2 regions of the Pantoea sp. nfd-35 genome follow, and region 1 is predicted to be linked to the other one. Evidence: riboswitches for the same ligand, from Rfam matches in the RefSeq annotation. Region 1 holds a riboswitch; the other holds the start of a gene.
What was found. A riboswitch is a leader RNA that binds a small molecule or an ion and turns the genes downstream of it on or off. The one in region 1 is predicted to bind thiamine pyrophosphate.

Region 1 (7,380 bases):
CAGTATTAGCACCGTGCAACAGGCCTATTATTTGCTGGAGCAGAAACAGTTGATCATCCCGCAGTCCCGTTCGGGCTATTATGTCGCGCCGCATAAAGCGATGCCGCCCATTCCGGCACTGACCCGACCGGTACAGCGCCCGGTGGAAATCACGCAGTGGGATGCGGTCTTTGATCTGCTTAACAGCCGGCTGGAAGATGACATATTGCAGTTGGGCAGCGGCATGCCGGATCTCACACAGTCTACCCTGAAGCCGCTCTGGAAAGCGTTTAGTCGGCAGGCACAGAAGCAGGAAAGCACTCTGCTGAATTACGATAATCTGTATGGGGTGACCTGCCTGCGAGAGCAGATCGCCCGGCTGATGATTGACAGTGGCTGTCAGCTCAGCCATGAAGATATTGTCATTACGACGGGTTGCCATGAAGCCCTGTCTGTTTCCGTTCGCGCTGTCTGCCAGCCAGGCGATATCATCGCCGTGGAATCACCATCGTTTCACGGCATCATGCAAACGCTGCGCGGTTTTGGCATTCGCGCCATTGAGATCCCCACCGATGCGGTAACGGGCATCAGTCTTGAGGCGCTGGAGCTGGCCTTTGATCAGTGGCCGATTAAGGCCGTCGTTGTGGTGCCCAACTGTAATAACCCACTTGGTTTCATCATGCCAGAGAAGCGCAAGCGCGCCCTGCTGGCCTTGGCGCAACGTTTTGACGCCGCGATTATTGAAGACGATGTCTATGGCGAGTTGGCCTGGGAGTATCCACGGCCTTCATCCATTAAATCGATGGATGAAGACGGGCGCGTATTGTTATGCAGTTCATTTTCAAAAACGCTGGCGCCGGGTCTGCGCGTAGGCTGGGTGGCGCCGGGGCGCTACCGCGATCGGGTTCTGCATATGAAATACATCGGAACCGGGTCTACTGCGACTCAGCCTCAGCACGCAGTTGCAGAGTTTATTCATCAGGGGCATTACCAGACCCATCTGCGGCGGATGCGTCAGGTTTACCAACACAACTACGAAACCTTTATTTGCTGGGTTCGGCACTATTTCCCCTGTGGAATCTGCGTCACGCGGCCTCAGGGGGGATTTCTGATGTGGATTGAACTGCCAGAAGCCTTTGACGCCGTGCAACTTAACAATACGCTGCGGAAGTCCGGGATACAGATTGCTGTGGGTTCGCTGTTTTCCGCCTCGGGCAAATATCGCAACTGCCTGCGCCTGAACTATGCCTTGCCTGCCAGCGATAAAGTTGAACGGGCACTGGCGATAACGGGCAGCGCCGTTGAGCAGGCGATAGCGGCATGTGTCCACGATCGGCCAAGGGCACATACCTCTTTACCTGTGGTTGAGGAGCAGGGCCAGAAAGAGGAGGGAACTGGCCCTGGTCCGGCCATTCCGGCCGGACACCTGTGACTTTACTGAGCATAAAAAAACCGCGCCAGCCGTAATACTCATTGCCGTGCGCGGCTTTCCACTCTTTAACAGCCTTTTGCACAGGCTGCAGGTATTTCTGGGCGCTGACGCGCGTTAGTACGCCGTTTCGGGTTCGGCAAGCCGCAGCAGAACACGCGTGGCCTCCTGCCAGTCTTCTGCCTGAGTAATCGCGCTCACCACCGCAATACTGCCCACCCCGGTGGCCAGGACCTCTGGCGCACGATCAATACTGATGCCTCCGATCGCGACTGTTGAGATGCCGTGCAGCCGGGCCAAATGGCGCTTAAGTTCAGCTACGCCCTGAGGGGAAGAGGGCATGGCCTTCGTCTGGGTGGGGAAGATGTGCCCCAGCGCCACATAGGAAGGGCGCAGTGCCAGCGCCCGATCCAGCTCTGCATCATCATGAGTTGAAAGTCCCAGCCGCAAGCCTGCGTGCAGGATCTGCTGCAGGTTAGCGACCTCTAAATCTTCCTGACCCAGATGGACGCCATAGGCCTGATGTTTAATCGCCAGTTGCCAGTAATCATTGATAAACAGACGTGCCTGATAGCGCTTACCTGCGGCGATAGCCCGAATAATCATGGGTTCAACCACCTCGTCCGGCTGATCCTTGATCCGAAGCTGAAGGGTTCGCACACCGGCTTCCAGCAGGCGCTCTATCCATTCCACGCTGTCAACGACCGGATAGAGCCCCAGACGTGATGCGGTTGCGGGAAAGGCGTCCATTTATTCCTCCTTTATTGCGGTCGCAGGGTGATACAGCTCACCGCCGCGCTCACGAAAATGATCAGACATTTTCGCCATCCCCACCTCAATCGCCTGGGCTTCGGCTTCCTGCCTTGCGGCGTAGTCACGCACTTCCTGGGTAATTTTCATTGAGCAAAATTTGGGGCCGCACATAGAGCAGAAGTGGGCCACCTTACCGGACTCCTGCGGCAGGGTTTCATCGTGGTAAGCCCGGGCCGTATGCGGATCCAGTGCAAGATTAAACTGGTCTTCCCAGCGAAACTCAAAACGTGCTTTGGACATCGCATTGTCGCGGATTTGCGCGCCCGGATGACCCTTGGCCAGATCGGCTGCGTGCGCGGCGATCTTGTACGTGATTAAGCCCTGTTTAACATCTTCCTTGTTTGGCAGACCTAAATGCTCTTTGGGCGTGACGTAGCACAGCATGGCGCAGCCGAACCAGCCAATCATCGCGGCACCAATGCCGGAGGTAAAGTGATCGTAACCCGGAGCAATATCAGTGGTGAGGGGGCCCAGAGTGTAAAACGGCGCTTCATGGCAATGTTCCAGTTGTTCGGTCATGTTGCGACGGATCATTTGCATGGGAATATGGCCGGGGCCCTCAATCATCACCTGCACGTCGTATTCCCAGGCAATTTTCGTCAGCTCACCTAAGGTGTGCAGTTCCGCAAACTGCGCTTCGTCATTGGCATCCTGAATCGATCCCGGACGCAGGCCGTCACCTAATGATAATGAGATGTCGTAGGCCGCACAAATTTCACAGATGTCGCGGAAGTGCTCATACAGGAAGCTCTCTCTGTGATGCGACAGGCACCACTTCGCCATAATGGAACCACCACGCGAGACAATCCCAGTCAGGCGCTTCGCGGTCATGGGCACGTAGCGCAGCAGCACGCCTGCATGAATCGTAAAATAATCCACACCCTGCTCGGCCTGTTCCAGCAATGTGTCGCGGAAAATTTCCCAGTTCAGATCTTCTGCCACACCGTTAACTTTCTCAAGCGCCTGATAGATCGGTACCGTACCGATAGGCACCGGGCTGTTACGCAAAATCCATTCACGGGTTTCGTGGATATAGCGGCCGGTGGAAAGATCCATGACGGTATCGGCGCCCCAACGCGTTGACCACACCAGCTTTTCAACCTCTTCTTCAATCGAGGAGGTCACGGCTGAGTTGCCGATATTGGCATTCACTTTCACCAGAAAGTTACGCCCGATGATCATGGGTTCGGATTCGGGATGGTTAATATTTGCCGGAATAATAGCGCGCCCGGCAGCCACTTCCTGACGCACAAACTCAGGGGTAATATTTTCTGGCAGATGGGCGCCAAAGCTGTGCCCCGGATGCTGCTGCAGCAGCACCTCGCCGCGGATGCGTTCCCGGCCCATATTTTCCCGCAGCGCGATAAACTCCATCTCCGGCGTAATTATGCCCCGACGAGCATAATGGAGCTGGGTAACGCAGTGGCCTGCCTTCGCACGGCGTGGTGTGGGCAGGTGTTCAAAACGCAAGTGATCCAGGCCGTCATCGGCCAGCCGCTGTTGCGTGTAGGCAGAGCTGATTTGCACCAGATTTTCGCTGTCATTCCGCTCTTCAATCCAGCGCGCCCGCAGTTTATCCAGCCCCCGATGCACGTCGATTTGTGCGGCGGGATCGCCATAGGCACCGGCCGTATCGTAAACCGGAACGGGCTCATTCTCCTCATAAACCGGCGCTTCTTTACTGCCGCTGGTCAGGGTAGGGCTGAGTTGAATTTCCCGCATTGGGACACGGATATCATCGCGGCTGCCGGTAAGCCAGATACGTTTTGAATTAGGGAAGGCGCTGCCGCCCTGAAGAGAGTCAATGAATTCCTGTGCCTGAGCACGTTGTTCGCGACGGGTCGTTTTAGCAGTAGACATAGCAATATTCCAGTAAGAGGGAAGGTTGCTTGTCCGGAGTTCGGAAGGAGTAACGGCACTGCTGACACCATTCGGTGGCGTACCGTATAAATTTACTCTTGTTCCCTTCGCAGGTTCTAACCTGATCAGGTTCCGCGGATCCCGAATTAACGGTCTCAGCCCTTAGGCACTCCGACAAGATGAGGTTTCAACGATTTCGCTACGGCGCCCGATCGGCTTCACCCCGGAAAAAGGGATAGCATGAACAGCGCCCGTAGATGACGTATCAACCGTAAACACCGACTACGTTCGGCGTTAAACGTAAAGCCCACTCAGCATAAGGGGGCTTTTGGCTAATCACAAGTCTTTTACAATCGATTAGGTTTTAGGCGGGGCGGGCAATTTCGCTGTCGTTAGCCACGGGCGGGGTTAGGTGATTATCCCATGCCATCTGGATGAGTTTGTCCTCAAGCGTAAAGCGTCCTTCCAGGGCTTCTCCGACCTCCGATAGCGCATTCTGAAAGGTGACGTAGTTATCGTCATCAATCGCCTGCTGCAGGTGTCCGTCATACAGCTTCATCAGTTGTTCGGTGTTGGCTTCCAGCGAGGGATAAATCTGCGTTGCTGCCAACAGCGGACTGGTACCGTCCATTTCTCCGATCAGGCGTTGATAGAGGCTGAAGTGGCCGGATGAAAGGTAATCGACCAGATTATGGCAAAAGTTATCAAGTGCCTGTTCATCCAGACGCGTCAGTGCCTCTTTCTTTGGCTTGATACCGACCAAATGGTAATAAGAAACCAGTAACTGGCGGCGAGCGGCCAGCCATGAATCGACCAGTTCATTACTGCCACCTACGCGTTTGGTCAGAACGTCTAACTGGTTGAGCATAGTTAACTCCGTATGAGTTATGCACCTTCATATTTCAGATTAGCGATGCGTCAAGTGCGCTTGTTTTCCACGAGCCTGCCGGGGAGAAATAAGCGTGTTGCCGTCTTGCAACCAGAATTATTTGGGTATAGTTGTTCATCTACACACTTAACATCGGGACTTCAGCGTGCGGGTTGACGCTAAGGATGACGAAATAAATGCAATGCGAAATTTCAAGCGTAGACGCTGGATGGTGGATTGTCAGCAGTGAACAAAAAATTTGGTTACCGCAAGGAGACCTGCCTCACGGTAATGCGCAGCATTTTGGCCTGACGGGTCATCAGGGGCGCGTAATTGGCGAATGGCAGGGGGAGAATGTCTGGCTGATTTGCGAAACACGTTCGGAGGATATGCTGTCTTTGCGGCAGTTACTTAACGAAGATCCGGGACTGTTTCAGTTGGCAGGGCGCGGTGTACAGCTGGCCGAATTTTATCGCTCTCACCGCTGGTGTGGCTACTGCGGCCATGAGATGCACGCCAGCAAGCGTGAATTTGCCTGCCTGTGCAGCCACTGCCGTGAACGCTACTATCCACAGATTGCGCCCTGCATTATCGTCGCCATTCGCCGGGGGGACGAGATCCTGTTGGCTAACCATGCGCGCCAGCGTAATAACATTTACACTGTGCTGGCCGGTTTCGTCGAAGTCGGCGAAACCATTGAACAGGCCGTCGCGCGCGAGGTAATGGAAGAGAGCAACGTGCGTGTGAAGAATGTCCGCTATGTTACCTCGCAGCCCTGGCCTTTCCCGCAGTCTCTGATGATGGCGTTTATGGCGGAATATGATGGCGGCGAGTTACAACATGACGGCAAAGAGCTGCTGGACGCCGGATGGTTCCGCTTTGATGCGCTGCCTTTACTGCCGCCGCCCGGTACCGTCGCCCGTCGATTAATTGAAGATACGGTGGCCCTCTGCCGCGCTGAGGCGTGAGAGTGCTACACTACTCGCTTGATACCGAGAGAGTCCTGAGATGAGTGAACTGAAGAACGACCGTTATTTGCGCGCCCTGTTACGCCAGCCTGTAGATGTCACCCCCGTATGGATGATGCGGCAAGCCGGGCGTTATTTGCCGGAATATAAAGCGACGCGCGCCCAGGCAGGCGATTTTATGTCGCTGTGCAAAAATGCCGAACTGGCCTGCGAAGTCACCCTGCAACCCCTGCGTCGCTTTAAGCTGGATGCGGCGATCCTCTTCAGTGATATTCTCACCATCCCTGATGCGATGGGGCTGGGTTTATACTTCGAAACAGGCGAAGGCCCGTGCTTCTCCAACCCGATTACCTGCCGTGCTGATGTTGATCGCCTGCCGGTGCCCGATCCTGAACAGGAGCTGGGTTACGTGATGAATGCGGTACGCACCATCCGTAAAAACCTCAACGGCGAAGTACCATTGATTGGCTTCTCAGGCAGCCCCTGGACGCTGGCGACCTATATGGTTGAAGGGGGAAGCAGCAAAGCCTTCACTAAGATCAAAAAAATGATGTATGCCGAGCCTGCCACGCTGCACGCCATGCTGGATAAGCTGGCCGACAGTGTCATCCTCTATCTTAATGCCCAGATCCGCGCCGGTGCGCAGTCGGTGATGGTCTTTGACACCTGGGGCGGCGTGTTAACCGGGAACGACTATCGTGAGTTCTCGCTTTACTACATGCATAAAATTGTCGACAGCGTGCTTCATGAGAACGAAGGCCGTCGTGTACCCATCACCTTGTTTACCAAGAATGGTGGTCAGTGGCTGGAAGCCATTGCTGAAACGGGCTGTGATGCACTAGGTCTGGACTGGACTATCGATATCAGTGAAGCCCGCCGCCGTGTCGGCCACAAAGTTGCTTTGCAGGGCAATATGGATCCTTCCATGCTCTATGCACCCCCGGCGCGAATTGAGCAGGAAGTGGCAACGATTCTGGAAGGATTCGGCCAGGGTGAAGGCCACGTTTTCAATCTGGGACACGGCATCCATCAGGATGTTCCACCCGAGCATGCCGGCGTATTTGTTGAGGCGGTGCACCGTCTGTCACGCCAGTATCATTCGGCGTCATAATGGATATCGCCGCTCTTCGCGCGGAGCAACGCCAACGGGCCGCAGAAGTCGTACGGCAGGATGATTTTGACGTGCTGCCGCCACGCTTTATTGGTGGCGCAGACGTCGGTTTTGAGCAGGAAGGCGCAGTGACGCGTGCGGCACTGGTTATTCTTGAATATCCGTCCATGAAGCTGGTGGAATATCGCATCGCGCGCATTGATACCACCATGCCTTACATTCCGGGCTTTCTCTCTTTCCGTGAGTATCCGGCCCTGCTGGCGGCCTGGGACATGCTGGAGCAGAAGCCCGATCTGCTATTTGTCGATGGTCATGGTATCTCACATCCGCGCCGGCTTGGTGTCGCGTCGCA
Region 2 (7,380 bases), 1.8 Mb from region 1:
CATGTCCATTATCAATACCAAAATTAAGCCGTTCAAAAACAGCGCATTCAAAAACGGCGAATTCATTGATGTAACCGAGAAAGACGTTGAAGGTAAATGGAGTGTTTTCTTCTTCTATCCTGCTGACTTCACTTTCGTTTGCCCAACCGAACTGGGCGACGTAGCGGATCACTACGAAGAGTTCCAGAAAATGGGCGTGGACATCTATTCCGTGTCTACCGATACCCACTTTACCCACAAAGCCTGGCACGGTTCTTCCGACACCATCGCGAAAATCAAATATGCGATGATTGGTGACCCAACTGGCGCGCTGACCCGCAACTTCGACATCATGCGCGAAGACGAAGGTCTGGCGGATCGTGGTACGTTTATCGTTGATCCACAGGGCGTGATCCAGGCAGTAGAAATCACTGCTGAAGGTATCGGCCGTGACGCCTCTGATCTGCTGCGCAAAGTGAAAGCGGCACAGTATGTGGCGTCTCACCCAGGCGAAGTGTGCCCGGCGAAATGGAAAGAAGGTGATGCCACTCTGGCACCGTCTCTGGACCTGGTTGGCAAAATCTAATTTCGCATCGATACGTCGATCATTCTCTCATCGGGTGCTGCGGCACCCGATTTTTTGACCAGGAACTCACTATGCTTGATACCAATTTAAAAACACAGCTCAAAGCCTATCTTGAGAAACTCACCAAGCCTGTGGAGTTGATTGCGACGCTGGATGATGGCGCGAAATCAATGGAGATTCGCAATTTGTTGGTCGATATCGCGAGCCTGTCTGACAAGGTCAGCTTTCGTGAAGAGAACGATCGTCAGGTGCGTAAGCCCTCGTTTTTAATTACTAACCCAGGCGCTGATCAGGGGCCGCGTTTTGCCGGTTCGCCGCTGGGTCATGAATTTACCTCACTGGTACTGGCACTGCTACAGACCGGTGGGCATCCCTCTAAAGAAGCGCAAAGCCTGCTCGACCAGATTGCGGCGCTGGATGGGGATTTCCATTTCGAAACCTATTATTCACTGTCGTGCCACAACTGTCCGGATGTGGTGCAGGCATTAAACCTGATGGCGGTGTTAAACCCACGCATCAGTCACACCGCCATTGACGGTGGCCTGTTCCAGAATGAAATTCAGGAACGCAATGTGATGGGCGTGCCCGCTGTCTATCTGAATGGCAAAGAATTCGGTCAGGGCCGCATGAGCCTGGCGGAGATTGTCAGCAAAGTCGACACCAATGCAGATAAGCGTGCCGCAGAAGAGCTGAACAAGCGTGAGGCTTACGAGGTTCTGATCGTGGGCAGCGGTCCGGCGGGCGCCGCCGCGGCTATCTACTCCGCACGTAAAGGGATTCGCACCGCGTTACTGGGCGAGCGCTTTGGTGGACAGGTGTTGGATACAGTCGATATTGAAAACTACATTTCCGTACAGAAAACGGAAGGGGCCAAACTGGCCGGTGCCCTGCGCGCTCACGTGGATGATTACAACGTTGACATCATTGACAGCCAGAGCGCGATTAAACTGATTCCCTCAGCGGTGAAAGGCGGCCTGCACGCTATTGAAACGGCCTCCGGCGCGGTGCTGAAATCGCGCAGTATCATTCTTGCCACCGGTGCGCGCTGGCGCAACATGGGCGTGCCTGGCGAAGAGCAATATCGCACCAAAGGCGTGACGTACTGCCCACACTGCGACGGCCCGCTGTTTAAAGGCAAACGCACGGCGGTCATTGGCGGCGGTAACTCCGGCGTAGAAGCCGCAATCGATCTGGCGGGCATTGTTGAACACGTGACGCTGCTGGAGTTCGCCAGTGAAATGCGTGCAGATAAAGTGCTGCAGGACAAACTGCGCAGCCTGAAAAACGTGGATGTGATTCTGAATGCACAAACCACGGAAGTGAAAGGCGATGGCAGTAAGGTGACGGGCCTGCAATATCTGGATCGCACTAACCAGACTACTCATGAGCTGGCGCTGTCGGGCATTTTCGTGCAGATCGGTCTGCTGCCTAACACCAACTGGCTGGAAGGCGCGGTTGAGCGCAACAAGATGGGCGAAATCATGATCGATGCGAAATGCGAAACCAGCCTGAAAGGCGTTTTCGCCGCAGGGGACTGCACCACCGTTCCTTATAAGCAGATCATCATCGCCAGCGGTGAAGGAGCAAAAGCCTCACTGAGCGCGTTTGATTACCTGATTCGCACCCAGCCTGCGCACTAAGTTTTACGCGTAAGACGAAAGCCCTGTAACCTGTGTTGCGGGGCTTTTTAATATCCGGCCAGCGTCATCAGCATCATCCATAACGGTGTAGTAATGGCAGCAAAAAGCGTGGAAAACAGCATGCTCGCGGCCGTCGGTCCGGTTATCACATTAAATTTCTGCGACATCAGATAGACGTTCACGCCCACCGCCATGGATCCCAGCAGCACCACCACTTTGCTTTCCAGCGCGGGTAACCCGGTCAGCCAGGCAATAGCCCAGACGCACAGCGGTTGCAGAATCAGTTTCAACGCACAGATGGTGTAACTCTCTTTTAAGCCTTCCCGAATCCGGTAGTGCGCCAGGCTCATGCCAAGGGTAATCAGGGACAGAGGCGCGGCAATCGAGGCCAGCATGCGTAAGGGTTCAGCGGCAATAACGGGAAGCGGCCGCTGTAGCAGACTCCAGGTCGTGCCGGACAAAATACCGATGATTAATGGGTTTTTCAGCACGCTGATCAAGGTTCGTTTAAAGCCTCCCAGTGAGAAACTGCCCTGTTTGGACCACTCCACCGATACCGTCAGCAAGGTCCAGAGAATCAGGCTGTTAAACACCAGCACCAGCGCGACGGAGGGGAGTGCCGCTTGACCAAGCAGGACGGTAGCAACCGGAATCCCCAGCATCACGTTGTTTGAGAACACGCCGCCCAGGGCAAAAACCGATCCGGCTACGCCATCCAACTGAAACAGGCGCGATGCGACAATCCGTCCCACAATGAAGACCAACAGGCAACTGCCAAAAAACGCCAGCAGCAGGCGTACATCGACCGGTGGACTGTTATAAAAATCACTCATGATGCGAAACAGCATGCAGGGCAGGGCGACATTGAACACAAAACGGTTCATGCCTTCGCTGACGGTAACGGGCCATCTGCCAAACCGGATAAGGCAGAATCCCAGAAAAATCAGGATAAATAGCGGGGCGGAAAGGTAGATCTGGTGTCCTAGTGTATCCAGCAGGAATGGCATAAGTGTAAGCAATCCAGTGACTCAGTAACCGCAAGACTATCAAATTGCTTCAACCACGTAACCTGGCAAAACAGGGTGCGCGGTCAGCCAGATCATCCCAGCCAGCGACGCGCCTGATCATCACTGATATCGCGGTAATAAACCCGATGGATAACCGTATCGCAACGTTGGCAGCGGGCAGAAAGATAGGTGGAATAATAATATCGGCCAGAAGGAGAAACCGCACCCTGACGGGTGATGCTAATGTCGGTCCATCGGTGACGATGAGGAATAAGCGCTAAGAATCGCATCATGCTTCCTGTAAAGGATGAAGTGTTCTGGTAATTTTTAACTATATTATTTGAATATTTATTGTTGCGATGTTGTAGGCAGGCTTGTTAACTTCCGGGCGATGTAATAATGGTGAAAAATATTACTTAATAGTGTTAATAACTCTACTGCTATTACTTGAGAATTTTTAGCCCGCAGCATTAAGCCTTTTTTTGTAGGGAAGGGAGTTGATCCAGATCATGCAAAAGGTTGCAGAGAATTTTTCATATCAACGCAAAGCTTTGCAGAGAGAAACCATAAGGTGATGACGACCCTGATCAGTTGAACAGGCGTTAACGCCACAACGTATCCTGAAGATAGAAGTGGCCGATAAACGGTTGGGTCACGATACTAAGCTCGGGATCACGTTTTTTTGAACAGCGGTCAAAAATGCACTCGGCTTGCCACTGACCTTCAGGTGCATAGACGAGATCGGTAAATCCCTCATTAAACTCATCCCATTTTATGATGACTGGCTGATGAGTGTAGTATTGTGCAATATCAAAAAGGGGATAATAACTAGGGTAAATCAAAAATAACTTGATATAGTTAAACTCTGTGACAGAAAGGAACACTAAGCCAGCGAAAATGAATGGCAGGGAAATAACTTTCGCGACATCTTTCCAACGGCGTTCCCAAATAGATGCAACAAGTTCGCATATTAACCACATTGCCCAACTTATTAATATTAAAGTGCCCCCTATTAAAGAAAAGATAAATGTACCAGAAGACACAGATGTATAAGCCATAATCATCAGAAGTGCAATAATCACAATCAGCGGTAAGCTAATTAAGCCTTTGATATTAGATGGCGCTTCATCGTCTTTTAACATTTTTTATTACTCATCATCGGTAATGTTATTTAGCAGGATCGTGATTGAACGTCTGGCTTCGCTATTCGCCGTATCCGCCGGCATGTTAAACGCATGTTGGTAGTAGTGTGCCAGCTCAATAAGGCTATTCTGGTAGCCTTCAGTATGCTGCTTGATAAACTGCTGTGCGTCGTCAGATAAGCTATTTTTTCCGTATTGGATGGACTTTAAAAACTTCATGCTGTGACTTAACGTGGCTGAAATTTCCGCCCGCGTAATGGCATAAATTGTAAAACGAATGGTCCCTGTGCTAACAGGGGTGGCATCTTCCGCCAGATGAATAAATTGCTTAAACAACGGCAGTGTGGGCTGAGTTTGTTCGCAGTCACTGATGGGGGTTCGGCTGTCAATTGCACCACCGGCCAGCGGTTCCAGCCAGACGATATTTTGTGGATGCCGTAAAAATGCCTCGCAGGGGATAATAAGTGATTCTGGATTATTTTCGGCAATGAGCCAGAGAAACATGCCGAAGTTGTTGGTATTTTCTGCTGCGCTTTCTGCATCAGGAATTTTATCTTCGAATATGTGGTTATCTGTTACTTCGAAAGCGGGTCGAATGAGTTCGGTGACCTTATTATGCCTGGTTGAACCTGCTGGAAGAGAAGTAAACTGATAAATCGCTTCGTATATGTTCACTAACTCGGGATTTATTTTACGAATTTGCTTAATGGCTTCGCCATGATGGGTATAAAGAACCATGACAGCGAGTTCAAAAAGCCGTTGATCGTAGTATCCTTCAATGCGTTTTTCTTGAGGGTCAGTGAGACACATTTTAGTCAGGTTTTTTAACCATTGCCGTTGTGCGGTAATGAGCCCCGAAGGTCCGGCCGTGGCGTTTTTTTTCGCGAGATCAAAAAAATGCGCCATTAACCGATCTTTTGCCGATAACGTCTGGCTCTGACAAATCACCTTTTCGATTGCGCTGGGATGCGCACATGAAAAACTGGGGGCGGCACTCGCCTGAAATGCCAGCATCAATCCTGACATGAGTAACGCCAGTTTTATAAAATATGCGACCAGGCTGAAGCCAGTTTTCATCAGGATACTCTGAGTAAATAATTGTTATCTCAAGAATAAGCCCAAGAAGGCGTGTTGAATATAAACCCGGATTAAACGATCTGATTTGATGCGGGCAAGGTTGCTTTGCCAGTGGCTCAACCTTATGCTGATGACGGGTAAAGTGAATTTACCTGACGACTCGGGGTGCCCTTCTTTGTGAAGGCTGAGAAAAACCCGTATTACCTGATCTGGATAATGCCAGCGTAGGGAAGTCTGATGCCTGACCGCATTCGCCTTCTTGTCCGCCGGTTGGGAGTTATGATGACACATCAACCGCAACACCTTTCTGATGCGCAATGCGCGCCCATTCTGCAACAGTTTCGCCGTCAGTCACCGCTGGTGCACTGTATGACCAACGATGTGGTGCAAACGCTAACCGCTAACGTTTTACTCGCCCTTAATGCCTCTCCGGCCATGGTTATCGACGCTGAAGAAGCGGCGCAGTTTAGCGCGGTTGCCGATGCGCTGCTTATCAATGTCGGTACGCTAACCCACGATCGTAAGCAAGCGATGCAGGCTGCGGTGCTTGCAGCAAATCAGGCGGGCACGCCCTGGACACTGGATCCGGTGGCGGTCGGCGCGCTGACGCTGCGCACCGTGTTTTGCAAGCAGCTGCTCGCGCAGTCGCCTGCAGTGGTGCGCGGCAATGCCTCAGAGATTCTGTCGCTGGCGCAGCAGGCAGCAGGCGGACGCGGTGTTGACAGCCTGCATTCGGCCGAAGCCGCGCTGCAGGCTGCCCAACAGCTGGCAAAAGCTTTTGATACCTGTGTCGTCGTGACCGGCGAAGTAGACTATGTCACCGATGGGCAGCGCACCTGGGCGATTACGGGCGGTTCGCCGTTAATGACGCGGGTGGTCGGCACCGGCTGTGCGCTTTCAGCGGTGGTTGCGGCCTTTGCCTGTTTGCCAGGTGACCGACTGATCAACATCGCCTGCGCCTGTCGGGTGATGGCGCTGGCTGGAGAAAAGGCCGCGCAGGATGCAGATGGACCGGGTAGCTTTGCGCCTGCTTTCCTGGATGCACTCTGGACGCTGGAGGCACCTGATGAAACGCATTAATGCCCTGACGATTGCAGGGACCGATCCCAGCGGCGGGGCCGGTATCCAGGCCGATCTGAAAACCTTCTCTGCACTGGGCGCGTACGGTACCAGTGTGATCACGGCGCTGGTGGCGCAGAATACCTGCGGCGTGCAGTCGGTATACCGCGTTGCGCCAGAGTTTGTGACCGCCCAGCTGGACTCGGTGCTGGATGATGTGCGCATCGACAGTGCGAAGATTGGCATGCTGTCTGAAACAGAAATTGTCGAGCGGGTGGCCCATGGCCTGCAGCGGCGGGAAATTCCCTTTGTGGTGCTGGATACGGTGATGGTGGCTAAAAGCGGCGATGCCCTGCTGAATCCGGATGCGATTGCCTGTGTGCGAGATCGTTTATTGCCACAGGTGTCATTGATTACGCCAAACCTGCCCGAAGCCGCTGCACTGCTGGGATGCCAGGTTGCCCTCAATGAAGATGAGATGCTCACCCAGGGCGAAGCGCTACTGGCGCTGGGTTGCCAGGCAGTGCTGATGAAAGGCGGTCATCTCGATGGTGATGAAAGCCCGGACTGGCTGCTAACTCGGGCAGGGCGTCAGCGCTTTAGCAGCGTGCGGGTAAACACGCGTCATACGCACGGCACTGGCTGTACACTGTCCGCCGCGCTCGCGGCCTTACGTCCCCGGCATGACAGCTGGGAAGCGACGATCAGTGAAGCGAAAGCCTGGCTGCAGCAGGCATTACTGGCGGCAGATTCGCTGGAAGTGGGCAACGGGATTGGGCCGGTGCACCATTTCCATCAGTGGTGGTAGCCCATCGTGTTTCGCCTTGCAGACTGGCAAGGCGTTAATCCTCTTCAAACCAGGCGCTGTTTTGCTTGATGACTGGGGTGAT

Region 2: it holds a riboswitch for thiamine pyrophosphate, as region 1 does, so the genes downstream of both, thiM (hydroxyethylthiazole kinase) here and thiC (phosphomethylpyrimidine synthase ThiC) in region 1, are expected to answer to the same signal.

Annotation. Positions count from the first base shown of each region.
Region 1 covers NZ_CP122403.1:4,246,926-4,254,305, reverse strand. Annotated here, with positions in the region: gene P9J57_RS19650 (aminotransferase-like domain-containing protein) at 1-1,411, shown strand, start outside; gene thiE (thiamine phosphate synthase) at 1,526-2,158, opposite strand; gene thiC (phosphomethylpyrimidine synthase ThiC) at 2,159-4,081, opposite strand; TPP riboswitch at 4,167-4,265, opposite strand; gene P9J57_RS19635 (Rsd/AlgQ family anti-sigma factor) at 4,446-4,949, opposite strand; gene nudC (NAD(+) diphosphatase) at 5,147-5,917, shown strand; gene hemE (uroporphyrinogen decarboxylase) at 5,958-7,028, shown strand; gene nfi (deoxyribonuclease V) at 7,028-7,380, shown strand, end outside.
Region 2 covers NZ_CP122403.1:1,584,244-1,591,623, forward strand. Annotated here, with positions in the region: gene ahpC (alkyl hydroperoxide reductase subunit C) at 2-565, shown strand; gene ahpF (alkyl hydroperoxide reductase subunit F) at 637-2,205, shown strand; gene P9J57_RS07430 (AEC family transporter) at 2,253-3,212, opposite strand; gene P9J57_RS07435 (hypothetical protein) at 3,305-3,502, opposite strand; gene P9J57_RS07440 (hypothetical protein) at 3,815-4,354, opposite strand; gene P9J57_RS07445 (lysozyme inhibitor LprI family protein) at 4,361-5,431, opposite strand; TPP riboswitch at 5,583-5,679, shown strand; gene thiM (hydroxyethylthiazole kinase) at 5,711-6,511, shown strand; gene thiD (bifunctional hydroxymethylpyrimidine kinase/phosphomethylpyrimidine kinase) at 6,498-7,298, shown strand; gene P9J57_RS07460 (GntR family transcriptional regulator) at 7,333-7,380, opposite strand, start outside.